DNA from 4 places in the Paenibacillus sp. FSL R10-2796 genome. Region 1 is predicted to be linked to each of the others. Evidence: riboswitches for the same ligand, from Rfam matches in the RefSeq annotation. Region 1 holds a riboswitch; each other region holds the start of a gene.
The links. Region 1 has a riboswitch for cyclic di-GMP ahead of NST58_RS03670 (transglutaminase-like domain-containing protein). Riboswitches for the same ligand answer to the same signal wherever they lie in the genome.
Positions count from the first base shown of each region.

Region 2: another riboswitch for cyclic di-GMP. It lies ahead of NST58_RS31735 (NPCBM/NEW2 domain-containing protein); the one in region 1 lies ahead of NST58_RS03670 (transglutaminase-like domain-containing protein).
Region 3: another riboswitch for cyclic di-GMP. It lies ahead of NST58_RS02895 (choice-of-anchor A family protein); the one in region 1 lies ahead of NST58_RS03670 (transglutaminase-like domain-containing protein).
Region 4: another riboswitch for cyclic di-GMP. It lies ahead of NST58_RS05340 (glycosyl hydrolase); the one in region 1 lies ahead of NST58_RS03670 (transglutaminase-like domain-containing protein).

Region 1 is NZ_CP150178.1:792,054-796,243, forward strand. Features, by position in the region: gene NST58_RS03655 (glycosyltransferase family 2 protein) at 1-268, shown strand, start outside; gene NST58_RS03660 (GtrA family protein) at 255-662, shown strand; gene NST58_RS03665 (class D sortase) at 765-1,430, shown strand; cyclic di-GMP riboswitch class I at 1,544-1,626, shown strand; cyclic di-GMP riboswitch class I at 1,701-1,781, shown strand; gene NST58_RS03670 (transglutaminase-like domain-containing protein) at 1,795-2,604, shown strand; rRNA gene NST58_RS03675 (16S ribosomal RNA) at 2,972-4,190, shown strand, end outside.
Region 2 is NZ_CP150178.1:7,116,230-7,120,419, reverse strand. Features, by position in the region: gene NST58_RS31745 (EAL domain-containing protein) at 1-416, shown strand, start outside; gene NST58_RS31740 (hypothetical protein) at 533-1,099, shown strand; cyclic di-GMP riboswitch class I at 1,257-1,343, shown strand; gene NST58_RS31735 (NPCBM/NEW2 domain-containing protein) at 1,602-4,190, shown strand, end outside.
Region 3 is NZ_CP150178.1:612,325-616,514, forward strand. Features, by position in the region: gene NST58_RS02880 (DUF3221 domain-containing protein) at 1-25, opposite strand, end outside; gene NST58_RS02885 (ASCH domain-containing protein) at 377-790, shown strand; gene NST58_RS02890 (hypothetical protein) at 990-1,382, opposite strand; cyclic di-GMP riboswitch class I at 1,878-1,968, shown strand; gene NST58_RS02895 (choice-of-anchor A family protein) at 2,077-4,190, shown strand, end outside.
Region 4 is NZ_CP150178.1:1,208,899-1,213,088, reverse strand. Features, by position in the region: gene NST58_RS05345 (glycosyl hydrolase) at 1-992, opposite strand, end outside; gene NST58_RS05340 (glycosyl hydrolase) at 1,144-2,694, opposite strand; cyclic di-GMP riboswitch class I at 2,707-2,786, opposite strand; gene NST58_RS05335 (sugar phosphate nucleotidyltransferase) at 2,923-4,190, opposite strand, start outside.

The sequences.
Region 1 (4,190 bases):
TTCATTCTCTAGCTTTCTCTATTTATTTTTCGTCTTGTTTCAAAAGATATTTTTTACCTCCTGGACGGTTCCGGGCTGGGCTTCCATTGTAGGCGTTAATCTGCTCTTTAACGGTATCGTTCTGATGCTGTTGGGTGTGATTGGGGAGTATATCGGACGGATTTATGACGAGTCTAAAGATAGACCGCTATATATTGTTAGTGAGACTAAAGGCTACCAGAACGAAGAACAACTGGACCGCCGGAAGGACCACAATGATGTCAGATAAGAACTTGCGCGCTGCATTCATACAGTTCCTCAAATTTAATGCCGTAGGTTTGCTCAATACGCTTATTGATTTTGTGATTTTCACATTGTTGAATTCACTAGGGATGGTATACGCATTGGCGCAGGTGATCTCCTATAGTGCAGGCACGGCGAATAGCTTTATTTTGAATAAAAAAGTTACCTTTCGTGATCGCAACCGGGGGAATAAAGAAGGCTTCGACCGCGTACAGCTGGTCAAGTTTATCGTGCTGAATCTGGTAGTGCTCGGAATATCACTGTTGTTAATGCATCTGTTGACAGACAAACTAGGTATTCAAGTCTTGATCTCCAAGGTGCTGGTTACCTTTATCACGGTGATCATCAATTTCTTTGGAAGTCGTAAATGGGTATTTTAAACATTAATTTCAGGCAGAAGGAGTTGCTATGCTTAAAGGCAAGTAGCTGTTTCTGCTTGATTTGTATATAACCATAGAAACAATATACGGAGGTGAATAACATTGCGTAAATTCTCCTATCTACTCATACTGGCTGGGATACTTATCATGTTATATCCGACAGCTAACGAGTGGTACAACGACAGGCAGCAGGAGAAGTTATTAGAAACGGCTGAACTAAGCACTGCCGATAGTACTCCCCAGCCAGATCTGAAGAGCAGGTATGCTGAAGTTACTCAGCTGTTAGCAGAGGAATCGGTTCTGGATGCCCAGGCACAGCCCCAACCCCAAGAGACAGAAAAGCCTGAACCGGAGATTGCAGTCGGTGGCAAAGTAATCGCACTAATTGAAATCGATAAGATTGATTTGAAGCTGCCTGTATTAGAAGGGGCTACAAAAGCTAATATGAAACATGCTGCAGCCCATATGAAAGAAACGGCACCCCTTGGAGAGATCGGGAATGCTGCAATCGCGGCGCATCGGGCTAGAACTACGGGGCGTTTGTTTAACAGATTGAATGAGGTTGTTGTGGGGGATGTTATCACGGTAAAGACTAGTGATCAGGTGTTTAACTATGAGGTATACGATATTTCTGTTGTAGATCCGAGTGATGTCTCCGTTCTTGACGGGAATGACAAGGATAAGATTCTTACTCTGATTACATGTGATCCGCTAGTGAATCCAACGCATCGGCTGATTGTTCATGCCAAATTAACAAAAGGAGAATAGTGAATGACAAGAAAACACAAATACCGGGAGATATTTATAAAATAATGGGTAATCTAGTAAATTAGGTCTTGTTCACAACTATAAATATGATAGTATTATACTATGAAAGCTAAACACGATAACGGCAAACCTTCCGAAAGGTAGGGACGCAAAGCTAAAGGGCCTTTTCCCAAAAGGATGGCAGCCAGCTACCGAATGAAGAGGCTTTTTTTGTTTGTTTCAAATGGATTCTATCAATTATATCTAGTAAAGCTAGAACAGATAGAGCTTATACGATAACGGCAAACCTATCGAAAGGTAGGGACGCAAAGCTAAAGGGCCTTCCCGAAAGGATGGCAGCCAGCTACCGAAAGGAGTTTTATCCGTGAAAAAGGTTTATTTTATGCTGGTGGCGTTGTTCGTCCTAATGACTTCAGTTCCGGTAAGTACAGCTCAAGCTGCAAGTGCAGATGCCAGTTGGTTGATTACATCCAAAGTGGCTCAAGGTGTTATTGGTATTAACTATGATATTCCGAAAGATAAAAGAATCAAACTCATGATCACCAAAGATAACAGCAGCTATACATATAACTTGTATGCTTCTGGACAAGCTGAGGACTTCCCTTTGCAACAAGGAAATGGGACTTATAAGGTTTCTGTTCTGGAGAATACAACCGGCAATAAATACAAAGCGTTATATTCCGAAGTAGTAGACGTAACCATGAGTGACTCGAATTCCGTATATTTGGGCTCCGTACAGAATGTGAAATGGAGTTCTTCTGATAAAGCGATTGTCAAAGCTAAACAATTAGTACAAGGCAAAACAACAGACGAAGAGAAAGTTAAAGCGATCTATAACTATGTAGTTGCGAATGTACAATATGATTACTCTCTTGCTAATAGTGTAACTACTGATTATATTCCAAGCATCGATAAGACATTGACTACTAAAAAAGGGATTTGCTATGATTACGCTTCTCTTTTTGCCGCAATGCTGCGGAGTGTAGATGTTCCTGCTAAGTTGGTAATGGGGAATACAAGCTACGTTACGCAATATCATGCCTGGAACGAAGTGTTGCTTAATGGGAAGTGGGTTACCATTGATACTACAGTGGATGCAGGACTTGCAAAGAGTGATAAGAAAACCGATTTAATTAAAGCCTCAAGCAAATATACTGCGGCAAAATACTATTAAGTTCGTCGCTAGAAACATAACTCTATTAAATAAACAACTAGCTTAATTATTAAGCTAGTTGTTTATTTTTATATTAGGGGTTGCTTTTCTATTAATAGTTGGGGTATTATAGGTAAGCGTTGTTAGACAGCGTACAGGCGATACAGACGAGGCTGATAAAAAGCTTCGAAAAATAAAGCTTGCATTTCTGAAGACAACATGATATATTATAAGAGTTGCTGCTGAGACATTAAACGGCGCCAACAAGAACTTGATCTTTGAAAACTGAACAACGAGTGAGTAGGAAATCACGTAAGTGAAATCCAAAATTAGAGAATTAATTTTCTCGTCAGATGTTTCAAAATGAGCATATCGCTCTTTTCAATACTAATTGGAGAGTTTGATCCTGGCTCAGGACGAACGCTGGCGGCGTGCCTAATACATGCAAGTCGAGCGGAGTTACTTTGAAAGCTTGCTTTCAAAGTAACTTAGCGGCGGACGGGTGAGTAACACGTAGGCAACCTGCCCTTCAGACTGGGATAACTACCGGAAACGGTAGCTAATACCGGATAATTTCTTTTTTCTCCTGAGAGAAGAATGAAAGACGGAGCAATCTGTCACTGAGGGATGGGCCTGCGGCGCATTAGCTAGTTGGTGGGGTAACGGCCCACCAAGGCGACGATGCGTAGCCGACCTGAGAGGGTGAACGGCCACACTGGGACTGAGACACGGCCCAGACTCCTACGGGAGGCAGCAGTAGGGAATCTTCCGCAATGGGCGAAAGCCTGACGGAGCAACGCCGCGTGAGTGATGAAGGTTTTCGGATCGTAAAGCTCTGTTGCCAGGGAAGAACGTCCGGTAGAGTAACTGCTACCGGAGTGACGGTACCTGAGAAGAAAGCCCCGGCTAACTACGTGCCAGCAGCCGCGGTAATACGTAGGGGGCAAGCGTTGTCCGGAATTATTGGGCGTAAAGCGCGCGCAGGCGGCTATTTAAGTCTGGTGTTTAAACCTTGGGCTCAACCTGAGGTCGCACTGGAAACTGGGTGGCTTGAGTACAGAAGAGGAAAGTGGAATTCCACGTGTAGCGGTGAAATGCGTAGATATGTGGAGGAACACCAGTGGCGAAGGCGACTTTCTGGGCTGTAACTGACGCTGAGGCGCGAAAGCGTGGGGAGCAAACAGGATTAGATACCCTGGTAGTCCACGCCGTAAACGATGAGTGCTAGGTGTTAGGGGTTTCGATACCCTTGGTGCCGAAGTTAACACAGTAAGCACTCCGCCTGGGGAGTACGGTCGCAAGACTGAAACTCAAAGGAATTGACGGGGACCCGCACAAGCAGTGGAGTATGTGGTTTAATTCGAAGCAACGCGAAGAACCTTACCAGGTCTTGACATCCCTCTGAATCCACTAGAGATAGTGGCGGCCTTCGGGACAGAGGAGACAGGTGGTGCATGGTTGTCGTCAGCTCGTGTCGTGAGATGTTGGGTTAAGTCCCGCAACGAGCGCAACCCTTAACTTTAGTTGCCAGCAAGTAATGTTGGGCACTCTAGAGTGACTGCCGGTGACAAACCGGAGGAAGGTGGGGATGACGTCAAATCATCATG
Region 2 (4,190 bases), 950 kb from region 1:
CCGTTGAACTGGCCAATCAATTAGGCGTCGATCCTTCTCTTTTTGTCTTTGAAGTTGTTGAGACGGAGAAAGTGGATGATCTCGCTCATTTGAAAGCTATTTTGACATATTACAAGGATCGGGGATTTGAATACGCTTTAGATGATGTTGGTGAGGGCTTCAGCACGATCGAGATGTTATTGGAGCTTAAACCCCATTACATGAAGCTGGATATGAAATATGTTCAGGGTGTGTCCAGCGATCTGAACAAACAGAAAATAGCAAAGCAATTTTTAGAAAAAGCTTTAGAAATCCAATCCGTTCCTTTAGCAGAAGGTGTGGAGTTTAGAGAGGACTTTGAATGGCTTAAGCAGAGTGGTTATCAGTTGTTTCAGGGCTATTTATTTGGAAAGCCTGATCCTATTCCCAAACAGTAATCCTAATGAGTATATATCCGTCCAGAGGATGAGATGAATTTCAGGTCAGAGTCTGAGTACAGCCAACCCCCGGGGTTGTATAATTTAGGTAATTTGAAAAGGGGGACGGGATGGATATGAAATGGCATCAATTTGTAACGCGCTGGGCGGATTCTAGGGGCTTTGATGGACGAGAGATTGATTATCAATGGCCTTCTCCCTCATTTCCGGTCATCAGTATACGCAGTAATCTAGGGCGATACTCAGGTCAAGCGTATGGCCGTGGAGGTAAACCCCGTGTGAAGACAGCCGTTGGATTAATCGCTATTGGAGATGTAGCTGTTGGCTTGATTTCCATAGGTGCGATAAGCGTGGGCGTATTATCCTTAGGAGCAATATCACTGGGAATGTGGTTAGCGATCGGAGCAATAGCACTTAGCTGGCTTGGCTTCGCAGTGGGAGCGATTGCGATTGCAGGCGTGGCTGTAGGAGCGATCGCAATCGCGGAAAAAGCGTTGGGGGCCATCGCCATAGGGGATACGGCGTTTGGTGCGATAGCGATAGGCAGGATCGCTGGGGGTGCCATAGCTATCGGACAATGGGCATATGGTGTAATCGCAGTTGGCGAACATGGTTTCGGATTAATTCCCATCACGGGCGATGTGTGGAATTGGTTCCGGCGTTTGTTTGGATCGGGTAGTTAAGTAGACCTACAGTCCTAAAGGATGCCCTTCTCTTCCGGGATGGTCGATAAATAATATCTATCACATAAGAAAAACTAATTGCAATTACCTATATTCATTTCATACCAATTAATCATGCGATCCGATCTAGGCTTATGTTACTCTTTGAATGTATTCGAAACTTCATAGGCAAACCTATGGAAATGTAGGGACGCAAAGCTAAAGGGACTAAGGTTATCATAACTATTGTCAGCCAGCTGCCAAAGAGTGTGTAACGCTTTTTGTTAAAATATAAGAAAGTATAAGTTATAAAACTATACTTAATATCTTATATTTCTCGCTTAAACGCTTACCGTCCTTATAAGGACGCCGAAGGCGTTTATGCTTGTTAAGGTTTAATAAAAATTAAGTCTTAATTTTTAGGCGACTTTATACGCAATCAAGCTACTCTTTTGGGGTAGTTTTTTTTGTGCCCATTTTTGGGCACTGGAGAGATTCATATGACATCTGGAGGTAAGAAGAGATGAAGAAAATGATTGCGATCGCTACATCGGCGGCCATATTGGCCAGTTTTTCAAGTGAGGCAGGTTATGCTTTAGCAAGTGAGGTAAGCAAGGTAAATGTAACAAAAACAGTGGCGCAAAGTAAGGTTAACTTATTAAGCAACGCTTCGGTTATTCCGTTTGAGCTGTACGGCAAGGATGCTCTAAATGCCTATAATGAGGTTTTTAGAATGAATCCAGCAAATATTAAATCCATCACAAATAACGGTGGCAACTACTCAGGCTCGCCTATAGCTAAGGCTATGGATGGGGATATGAGCACGCATTGGGAGACTGGCAAACCGAATAGTTCAACGTTTACGAATGAGGTTGTGTTTGTTTTCAATGAGTCCACTGAATTAAATAGAATGGTATACGCGGCTAGGCAATCCGGTGCGAAAGGTAAAGGTTTTGCTCAAGAATTTGAGATCTATGGTTCCACTACCGATGGGGGTGATTTTACGCTCGTGTCTTCTGGAGAGTATACAGGCTCAACCGGTGATGTAGTGGAGATTCAGTTCGCACCTACGGCTTTTAAGAAACTTAAATTTGTCTTCAAAAAAGCGAACCAAGATTGGGCGAGTGCGGCTGAGTTTTCTTTTTATAAAGAGGATAGTGTCTCTGCTAAAATGAAAAATTTATTTACAGATGATACCTTGAGCCAAGTTAGTGCTGCTTTTGATACGGCAGAGAAATTAACAGCTTTAGAGAATGAAGTGCAGGCACATCCACTGTATGCGCAGTTTAAAGAAGAGATAGAGAATGCAAAGATCCTTTTGGAGAACCATCAGGTAGAGGCAACGGCAGCCAAGGTTTCGAAGCTAAAAGGGTATGGAACAGCCTATGAAAATGCCTATAGCCAAGCTTATAGAATGCCGAATGCAAACGTATCAAAAGTAACGGTGAACGGCGGAAGCTACCCAGGTACGAAGCCTGAATATATGCTGGATGACCAGCCCACTACGCATTGGGAAACGAACAAAAACAATGATGCAAGCTTCACGAATGAAGTTGTGTTTGAACTAGCGCAAGCGGAGGTGCTGGACAGAGTAGCTTTTTTAGCTAGAGATAACCGCAAAGGATTCCCAGAGGCTTTTGAAATCTATGCATCAGAGACGAGTAAAGGAGAGACCTTCCAACTTGTATCTAGCGGAACCGCGGTTAGTACCAATGATTTTCTGGAGTTTAAATTCGAGCCTACGAAGTTTAAAAGATTAAAATTTAAGTTCACGAAAGCTAATATCAACAGACCTTTTGCGGCTGAATTTAGATTTTATACAGAAGATAAAGTAAGCGAAGCAGTAAATGGCATTTTCACAGATGGAACGATGAGTGCGGTTGTGCCTGCTTATAATAGCGTCGAAGCAATCAACGAATTAGAAGAAGCGGCAAAAGTACATCCGCTCTATCCAATCCTGAAAGATTCTTTGGATTTAGCTAAGAAGCTAGTGAATGGTGAAGTTCAAACCGAAGGCACCATCATTGAGGCGGAACAACGTGGAGATATGAAAAAGCATGCGCAGGAAAACCTGGGAATAGGCTTCGGAACGAACAACCAACCTACAGGACTTGCGGCAATGCCTGGCGAGACCATCAATGTTTATGTGGATGCTGCTTCGGGCGATAAATTGCCTTCTTTGATCTTTTCACAACAAGAGGGAGCTTGGAATAGTTGGGCTAGGGGCGTACAATTGCGTGCGGGCAAGAACACTATCACTGTACCTGAAATTGCAACGACTAGTGCTTACGCTCATGAGGTAACTAAGGGTGGCACCGTTTATATCGTCAATCCATATACAGCTGAGGAACAAGGGAAAGCGCCATTGATCCGCTTCGAAGGTTTAGAAAAGATTCCTTTTATGACCAAGACCACGGATCCAGAACAATTCAAAACCTTCTTAATCACATACAAACAAAGACTGGACGAAGATAAAGCGGCTCATCCAAATGTTCAAGATCGTAAACTCATAGATGTGGTAGAAATGTCCAGCGATCATGTTATTTTCACAGGAACGGCGACGGAGGCGTACAACAAATATATTACGCAAGGAAATAACCCGCTGGACACCGTAACTGGGTATGACACCTGGATGAAGAGTATTTTTTCCTTCTATGGCTTGGATGGCAGTAGTGAGATTCATGATGCCAAGCTAATTCGTGAGAATATTCGCTTGATGCAGCCTTATGGTGCGATGTATGCAGCGGGAGATCATACAGGGATCCAACTTGGAACAGTAGGAACCATGTTAGGTGATTTTAACAAAGCCTATCCGGGCTGGGGACTGAATCACGAAATTGGGCATCGCTTGGCTATGGGTGAACGGGAATATGGCGAAGTAACTAATAATATGGTGTCTATGTTTATGTCTGTCGCAGCGAATTCGATAGATAATCGTATACCGTATGAATCAGATATCTATAAATATGTCCTCGAAGAAAATAAAGTGGTTATGAATCAGCAGGGCTTATTTGCACAACTCGGAGCCTATTGGCAGCTGGAGCTGGCACATCCGGGATACTGGACAGAGCTAACCAAGCTATATCGGGAGCGGAAGGTCACCCTTACCAAC
Region 3 (4,190 bases), 180 kb from region 1:
TAGTAGTACGTGGTTTTTGAATCATGGACCTTCCCCTCCAGTGGTTACGACATTAATTTAAAATCGGTTGCACAGGCATAGCATTTAGTACATTACCAATATAAGAATAAACAGCAGCCCTTCCATTATGACGACCTTTATTGATTCTGGGGAGTTACAGGTGAATGTCTGTAGTATTGATATTTTTATAAGAACTTTTGTTTGTATATAATAAAAATAAATGTTCTTATTTTAGAGGCGATCAATGATGGAAATGAGTATCGACCAAACGGTTGGGATTATTTATCAGGTCAAGGTGAGCAAGATTACACAACGCGAGATCGAGATCCGTGGCATCCGTGACAAACGTCCAACATAAACAAAGGGGATAAATATCATGCGGTGTATAACAATACGGCAGCCTTGGGCGACCTTAATTGCTCTTGGTGAAAAAGAGTTTGAAACTCGTTCATGGAGAACAGCCTACCGCGGCGAGTTAGGCATCCATGCCGGAGTGAGGATTGACAAAAAGATTTGTGAACAGGAACCGTACAAATCAGTATTGGCGAAACATGGCTATACAGCGAATAATTTGCCGACAGGAGCTATTATTGCTACAGGTCAGCTCGCGGGATGTTATGTGGTTACTCCAGAGGTGGATTTAAGGGAATGGATCAATGGGAACGAATATGATTTTGGCGACTATAGTGAAGGACGGTTTGCCTGGAAGCTTGAAGGGGTTCATCCATTAAGCCATCCAATTCCAGCTAAAGGTCGGCTAAGCTTGTGGGAGCACTCTAATCACTTCTGAACGGCGAACAATATTTTTAATGTAATTTTTATGTGCCTATCAGCTTTTTTTCAGGTTCGAGGTATATATTAGAGACACCAAACACCCCCCAGTGTTTTGTGGTATATCTCTCTCAGGTCTTGCCAACTCCCATGGTAAGGCCTATTTTTTTGTTCACTAATTGATTGGGGGGAGAGAGCGCAGCGGCTTCTATACAGCTTTACTTAATCTGGTACTGTTCTTCGTAACTCTTAAAAGATGAAATATCCAGCCCTAGGTATCTGCGCATATGGATGGCAGCCTGAGCCGCAACAATGTCATTCAACAGCAGCATTCGTTCATGATAGCCACGACATATATACTTGGCTTCAATTCCAGTATTAAGTCTGTTTTGCTCATACACCTTGATTCCCCGTCTTCTCATTTCTGCACGAACATCCCTTAGATCTGTTGTAGCTACTGCAGCAGCTGTTCCAAGCACCTCCAGATAAGGGGCGGGTGTTCGTAAGTGTGTAGATAAAATGGCGGAGTCCCGTTCGAAAGCTGATAAAATCATCGGAAGCAATAAATAAGATTTCACCAGCATGTTGTCCCTGCTTTCTGCTCTATGCATGAATCTCATCACCTCTAATAGGAACGTATATTCGTATTCTACCCCGATATTCCAAAAATAATCAATGGTATTTCTAAACAGCTTATCCAATGTGATTAAATTCACAACTAAATAACGAAGAATAAATTATATTAAAAATTGTAATAATAAAAATTAATGTATCGAACGCAAATAAAGGAGAATTATGATGGAAAAAGAGGGCAGCCTCCAGCGTGGATTGTTTTTTGGTTTAATTCTGAGTGTTCCCTTATGGATATCCATATTGGGCTATATACAGTTACTTTAAAATTTAATGAAAAACCTTATGCGAAGCGCCTTTAGGCGCTTTTTTTGTGTGGTACTAATGCGGGGAATTATCGAAAGGAATTGATTGACAATTGTGGGTGTCGGGAGCTAAACTGTTATTAATTCAAAAGTATTAAAAGTCATAGACTGTTATTGGATAGAATGCTTCAGCTACCAGTTCTGGACTTGCAGTGTAATACATATATATAGTCATGATAATAGCAAACCGTCTGAAAGGGCGGGACGCAAAGTCCAGGAGTCTAAAGTGTCTTAAAGGCACAATGACCGTCCGACTGCCATGAGAAGGGAATTTCACTTCTTTTTGGCGGTCTTTTTTGTTGTTAGGTCCTTTAGAGTTTCTGGTAATTATTCTGATTAATATAAATCATAGTTTTAGGAGGTGTGCCATTTGAAAAGAAGAATAAAACCGTTACTCTCGCTTGTATTAGCTGGGATTTTGACGGTAGGTAGTGGGCTTTCCTCATTGGGAGCTGGAGTTGCTGGAGCTAGCAGTTCTTCTACATTGGGAATTGCAGCGGTCTACAACGTGTTTATTCTAGGGGATATAACAACAGTTTCGGATACGGAAGGAAGGTTTGCTGCTGGAGGTAACGTTAACTTAACCAACTATAGTGTTGGAGATAGGTTGACCGCTGCAGAGGTTTCCCTGACTGACACACTTGTTGTTGGAGGGAATCTTACTTTCAACGGAGGTACTGTTTATGGGAATATCGTGCACGGGGGAGATTTTTCAGGGAATGTAACGCTCCTCAAGGGTGGTACAAAAAGACAGGGGAGTACGATTGACTTTTCAGCCGTAGGTCAGTCTTTGAAGGACAAATCAGCAGAACTTGCAGCATTGCCGGCGAATGGAACAACAGTGTACCAATATGGCAGCCTTACCCTGACAGGTACAGATCCTGCGGTCAATGTTTTTAATGTTTCAGGAGATAACGTCTCTAATACCTATGGAATTACAATAAATGTTCCTTCAGGATCTACTGCAATTATTAATATTGATGGTTCTAACGTAAAAATGAAAAACTTCGGATTTCTACCTAATAACGTGTTGAACAGCAAGAAAATTTTGCTTAACTTTAGCCAAGCTGCGTATCTTGATATGGCAGGCATAGGTGTAATGGGAAGCATACTTGCCCCCTATGCTCATGTTGATTTTATTAATGGTCAGATTAACGGTACTTTAGTGGCGGCTTCACTCAAAGGTACTGGTGGTGAATTTCACCACTATCCATACGATGGTGATGAACCTGGACCAACGCCGACACCAACGCCGACAGTGACGCCGACACCAACAGTGACACCAACGCCAACGCCGACAGTGACGCCGACACCAACACCGACAGTGACACCAACGCCAACGCCGACAGTGACGCCGACACCAACACCGACAGTGACACCAACGCCAACGCCGACAGTGACGCCGACACCAACACCGACAGTGACACCAACGCCAACGCCGACAGTGACGCCGACACCAACAGTGACACCAACGCCAACGCCGACAGTGACACCGACACCAACACCGACAGTGACACCGACACCAACACCGACAGTGACACCAACGCCGACACCGACGCCAACACCATGTCCGACGCCGACAGTGACACCAACACCAACACCAACGCCGACAGTGACACCGACGCCAACGCCGACGCCAACGCCGACAGTGACACCGACGCCAACGCCAACAGTGACACCAACGCCGACAGTGACGCCAACACCGACACCAACGCCGACAGTGACACCAACACCGACACCAACACCGACACCAACGCCGACAGTGACACCAACACCAACGCCGACAGTGACACCAACGCCGACGCCGACAGTGACACCAACGCCGACGCCGACAGTGACACCAACGCCAACGCCGACAGTGACGCCAACACCGACACCAACGCCGACAGTGAAGCCAACACCGACACCAACACCGACACCAACGCCGACAGTGAAGCCAACACCGACACCAACGCCGACAGTGACGCCAACACCGACACCAACACCGACACCAACGCCGACAGTGACGCCAACACCGACACCAACGCCGACAGTGACACCAACACCAACGCCAACAGTGACACCAACGCCGACAGTGACGCCGACATCGACACCAACACCGACAGTGACACCAACGCCGACACCAACACCGACACCAACGCCGACAGTGACGCCGACACCAACACCGACACCAACGCCGACGCCTGAAGCAACACCAACACCGACGGTAACGCCTGAAGCAACACCAACGCCGACGCCTGAAGCAACACCAACACCGATGGTAACGCCAGAGGTAACACCAACACCAACGGTAACACCAGAGGTAACACCAACACCAACGGTAACACCAGAGGTAACACCAACGTCGACACCAGAGACTTCGGTGTTCCCGACACCAACGCCATCATCCGTAATTGGCACTATAGTTCTTGCAGAAGATCCCGTGCCGCTTGGGCCTGTAGCTTCGCCGACACCATCGCCAGTACCAACACCGTCGAATAGCAC
Region 4 (4,190 bases), 420 kb from region 1:
AGCGTATTATTTTCTGTCAGTAATTTTCCCCAGGTCATCATATAGACCCATTTATTTTGTTTCTCAGTTAATACATCCGGGTTCGGCAGTTGCCCACTCTCCCCGATTCCGATAGGTTTACCCTCGGCCAATGCGAGCAGATCCTCATAGTAGGACTGTTTATAATCGTTATTGTAGATATCCGCAGCCAGAACATCGAGTTTATCCCCACCGGGATAATATGCAGCATATGGATCTGACCATTCATTCGGTGCATTTGGATTCCACACCCACAGTAGATTATTTAGCTTGTGTGTGTTTACAAAACGATCATAGACAATACTCCACAGCTCTGAAAAATTGTCCTTTTTCCCCCACCAAAACCAACCACCATTCATTTCATGGTAAGGTCGCCATAAGACCGGCACTCCGGCATCACGCAGCTGACCCAAATATCCAGCAACCTCGTCTAGATCTGAAATTAGCCTCTTATACTGAGCTGTCCCAGGTGTAACATAAGCATTAAATTTCTCTTGACTGAGACTTCTGTTTACATTGGACCATTCTGGTGAGGTTCCCGGTAAGCTCTGATGGAAGGTCATGGCTACAATGCCACCCTCCTGATGCCATTCAATTGCACTGTCTATAACAGCTTGCCGCTGTTCTGCGATCGTCCCTTCGGATTGATTATTAATCGCCCCTAATTCATAACCATGTAGAACGGCATTTTGTCCCGAAGTATTCTTCAGCTTATGAACCAGTTCATCTGGACTTTCTAGATAATCATGCTGGCCGGACAAGATCCCTTTGCCACGTAGATTCACCAAATTACTCAGCAGTTGCTTGGCTTCTTCAGAAGCCGAAGGATTGCTTGGTATAGCCGGAGGTAGAGAGGAAGAAACACTCATAGCCTTCGGAAGACTTTTAACCTCTCCCCAAGGCAGCAAGGAAAAAATAATAAACACCGGTAACATAGTAAACAACAATCTGTTTTTCTTATAATATTTACGCAAATAAATCCTCCTTTCGGTAGCTGTACTGCCTCCACAGGTGTTAAAAACATACCTGTTATCGGACAATCGTCTTCTGACCTAATGAGGACTATAGCTTAGTAGCTCTGCAATAACGCAGAGCCACTAAGGATCGACCTTTAATTTTCATCAATCAGGAGACATCCGGAAGAAAAAGTGCACTTGCTGGAACTGTCTCTTTAGCTTGACTAGCACTTTCCCACATCAAGCGGACTCTCGCATCGCCTTCATTCTCGTAATACTCCACCTTGATATCATATAGCTGGCCAGCCTTCAGCGTTATAGTGCCCTTACGCTCAGTACCACTTTGCTTAGTCCAACTATCAATCACGGATTCCCCATTCACCCAGACACGGATACCATCATCTGAGGTAGTGTAAAATGTATATTGCTCATTATATAATGGCTTAATTTTACCGCTCCAACGTATGGAGAACCGATCAATCCCGAGGGCGGCATCCGGGGAGCCTTGCCGCCAATTGAAATCGATTATTGCATCAGTTCTGTTAAGAGTTGCTGCTCCCGACAATTGCATGTTGTTGTAATACTCTCCTGCAAGCCCCTTCGCGAGAGGAATTGCTGCCTCCCCCTCTTCTTCAGAAGGTGCCGGCGCTGGTGCGGCGCTAGGTGTCGGTGCCAGACCAGTATTTAATTTATCTCTGGTCAGGGTATAGTTGCTATTCATAAATGTTTTGATTGTGTCTGCACTGTTATTCTCGTAAAGCATTTTTCCCCAGCTCATCATATACGTCCATTTACTTTGCGATTGCTGAAGCTTCTCCAGATTAGGCATTTCACCATTTTCCCCGATCGCAATCGGTTTGCCTGCGGCTAGACTCAATAAGCTGTCATAGTATTTTTGCTGGTAATCATTTTCGTATATATCTGCTGCCAGAATATCTACTTTATCAGCACCTGGATAAGTTAGCGCATAAGGATCTGACCAAACATTGGGAGCATTCGGACTCCATACCCATAACAAATTATTTAATTTATGAACGTTAACAAAACGGTCATACATAATATTCCATAGTGTAGAAAAGTTATTTTTCTTCCCCCACCAGAACCAGTTCCCGTTCATTTCATGATAGGGTCTCCAAAGCACCGGAACGTTGGCATCGCGCAAGCTTTTTAAAGAGACGGCCACCTTATCAAGCTCAGCGATCAGATTGTTATATTGCTTGGTACCCGGTGTAACGTAACTATCGAACTCACTCTGGCTAAGTGTTTTTTTCACATTATCCCAGTCATAAGAGGTGCCCGGCAGGTTAGCATGAAAAGTCATAGCTACGATCCCGCCCGCTTTATTCCAGTTGATGGCGCTGTTCACCACATTTTGACGTTGCCAAGCCATCGTTGCTTCGGACTGGCCACTGATCGCACCCATTTCATAACCGTGAAGAGCCGCATATTGTCCGCTGGTTCCCTTCAGCATATTGTTAATTTCATCTGGACTTTCTAAATAGTCATGTTGACCAGCAATAATGCCTTTTCCTGAGATCGAGTAAAAATAGTTAAGCAGCTTTACGGCTTCAGGTGAGGCACCTGGGGTAACCGGCGTTCCAGAATTTGAAGCAGCTATGACAATAGACGGCGAAATTCCAACAGCCAGCGGAAGTGCAGTCAGAAACAGGACGAGTGACAGAAATGCACCAAACAATCGATACGTACGGTAAGCTTTCAAAATAATCTCCCTTTCGGTAGCCAGGCTGCCACTCTTTCGAAGGCCCTATAGCTTTGCGTCCCTACCTTTCGATAGGTTTGCCTTTTCAATTTAAGAGAAATAATCTCTCTTACCGTAAGTATCGACGACAATTAATGATCTATTTAGTGTTTTTATGACTTTTTTTGATAATTGAGTCAATTTACCTGTTTCAAGAAATTTTGAATTGGTTAAATAGATAGGTTAGACCTATGAAATGAATTGTTGTAGTTCTATATCATTCCAGTCTAAAGTAATACGTATGTTATCTTCTTCTACTAATTCAGACCCCGTCTGTACCTCTATAAACTCAACATCCGTCAAAGCAAGGATCGCGTGCTTCGTTCCTTCCGGTATACGTACCACGTCCCCAGCCTTCACATTATGTTTTTTCTCATTCAGCACAATACTTGCTTCGCCGCTGACGATTGTCCAAATTTCACTACGCTTGCGATGTAATTGATAGCTGATATTATTCCCCTCGGATATAAAAATCCGTTTGGTCAGCACTTCATTGCCTTCATCATATTTCACATAATCAATAACTTTGTAATGGCCCCAACGGCGTTCCTCGTACATCGGTCTTTGTTCAAAGGTCTTCAGCACTTCTTTAATCCGTGGGCTCTCAGCTTTATGGGTAACTAGAATTCCATCCGGGCTAGCCGCAATGATCAGATCCTTCGCACCAATTACCGTTATCGGAATGTCCAGCTCATTAATCAAGCAAGTCCCCTCAGAATCCGCCGTCACAAAACCTTTTCCTACATGCTTGCTGCTCATTTCCTCTGTCAGCGTATTCCACGTTCCAAGATCCTTCCAGAATCCATCATACGGCTGCACCACAATATGTTCTTCTTTCTCCACCACTTCATAATCAAAGCTGATGGAAGACAATAGCTTATACTGCTTCTGCAATTCTTCATATCCTAAAGGCAACCCTTTACGCTGCAAAATATCTAACAAGTACCCTAAGCGGAAGGCAAACACGCCGCAATTCCACAAGGCATTTTGTTCGATGAGCTGTTCTGCTTGTATGCGGTCTGGTTTCTCTTGAAAGTGACTCACCTTCATAAAACCATTTTCCCCCGCCTCTTCGGTGGTAGGAATAATATATCCGTATTTCTCTGAGGCATGTTCAGGAACAACACCCATTAGAGCCAGATTTGCTCCACTTTCCAGCATGGTCTCCTCAAGCATAGCTATGGTATCGAAAAAGGATGCTTCTACATAAGGGTCAACAGGCAATATTGCTACCGTCTCCGCTGGAGAAACACCTGCCACTGAATAAAGATAGGTAGCTGTTAAGGCGATAGCCGGAAAAGTATCCCGACGCTCCGGTTCAACGATAATCGGCACATGACTTCCCAGTTGGCTTTGTATCATTTCTACTTGGCCGCGGCCGGTGGCCAGATAAGATGATTCTGCCATCCCTGCTTCCTCCAACTGTCTCCAGACACGTTGTACCATGGATTCTGGTT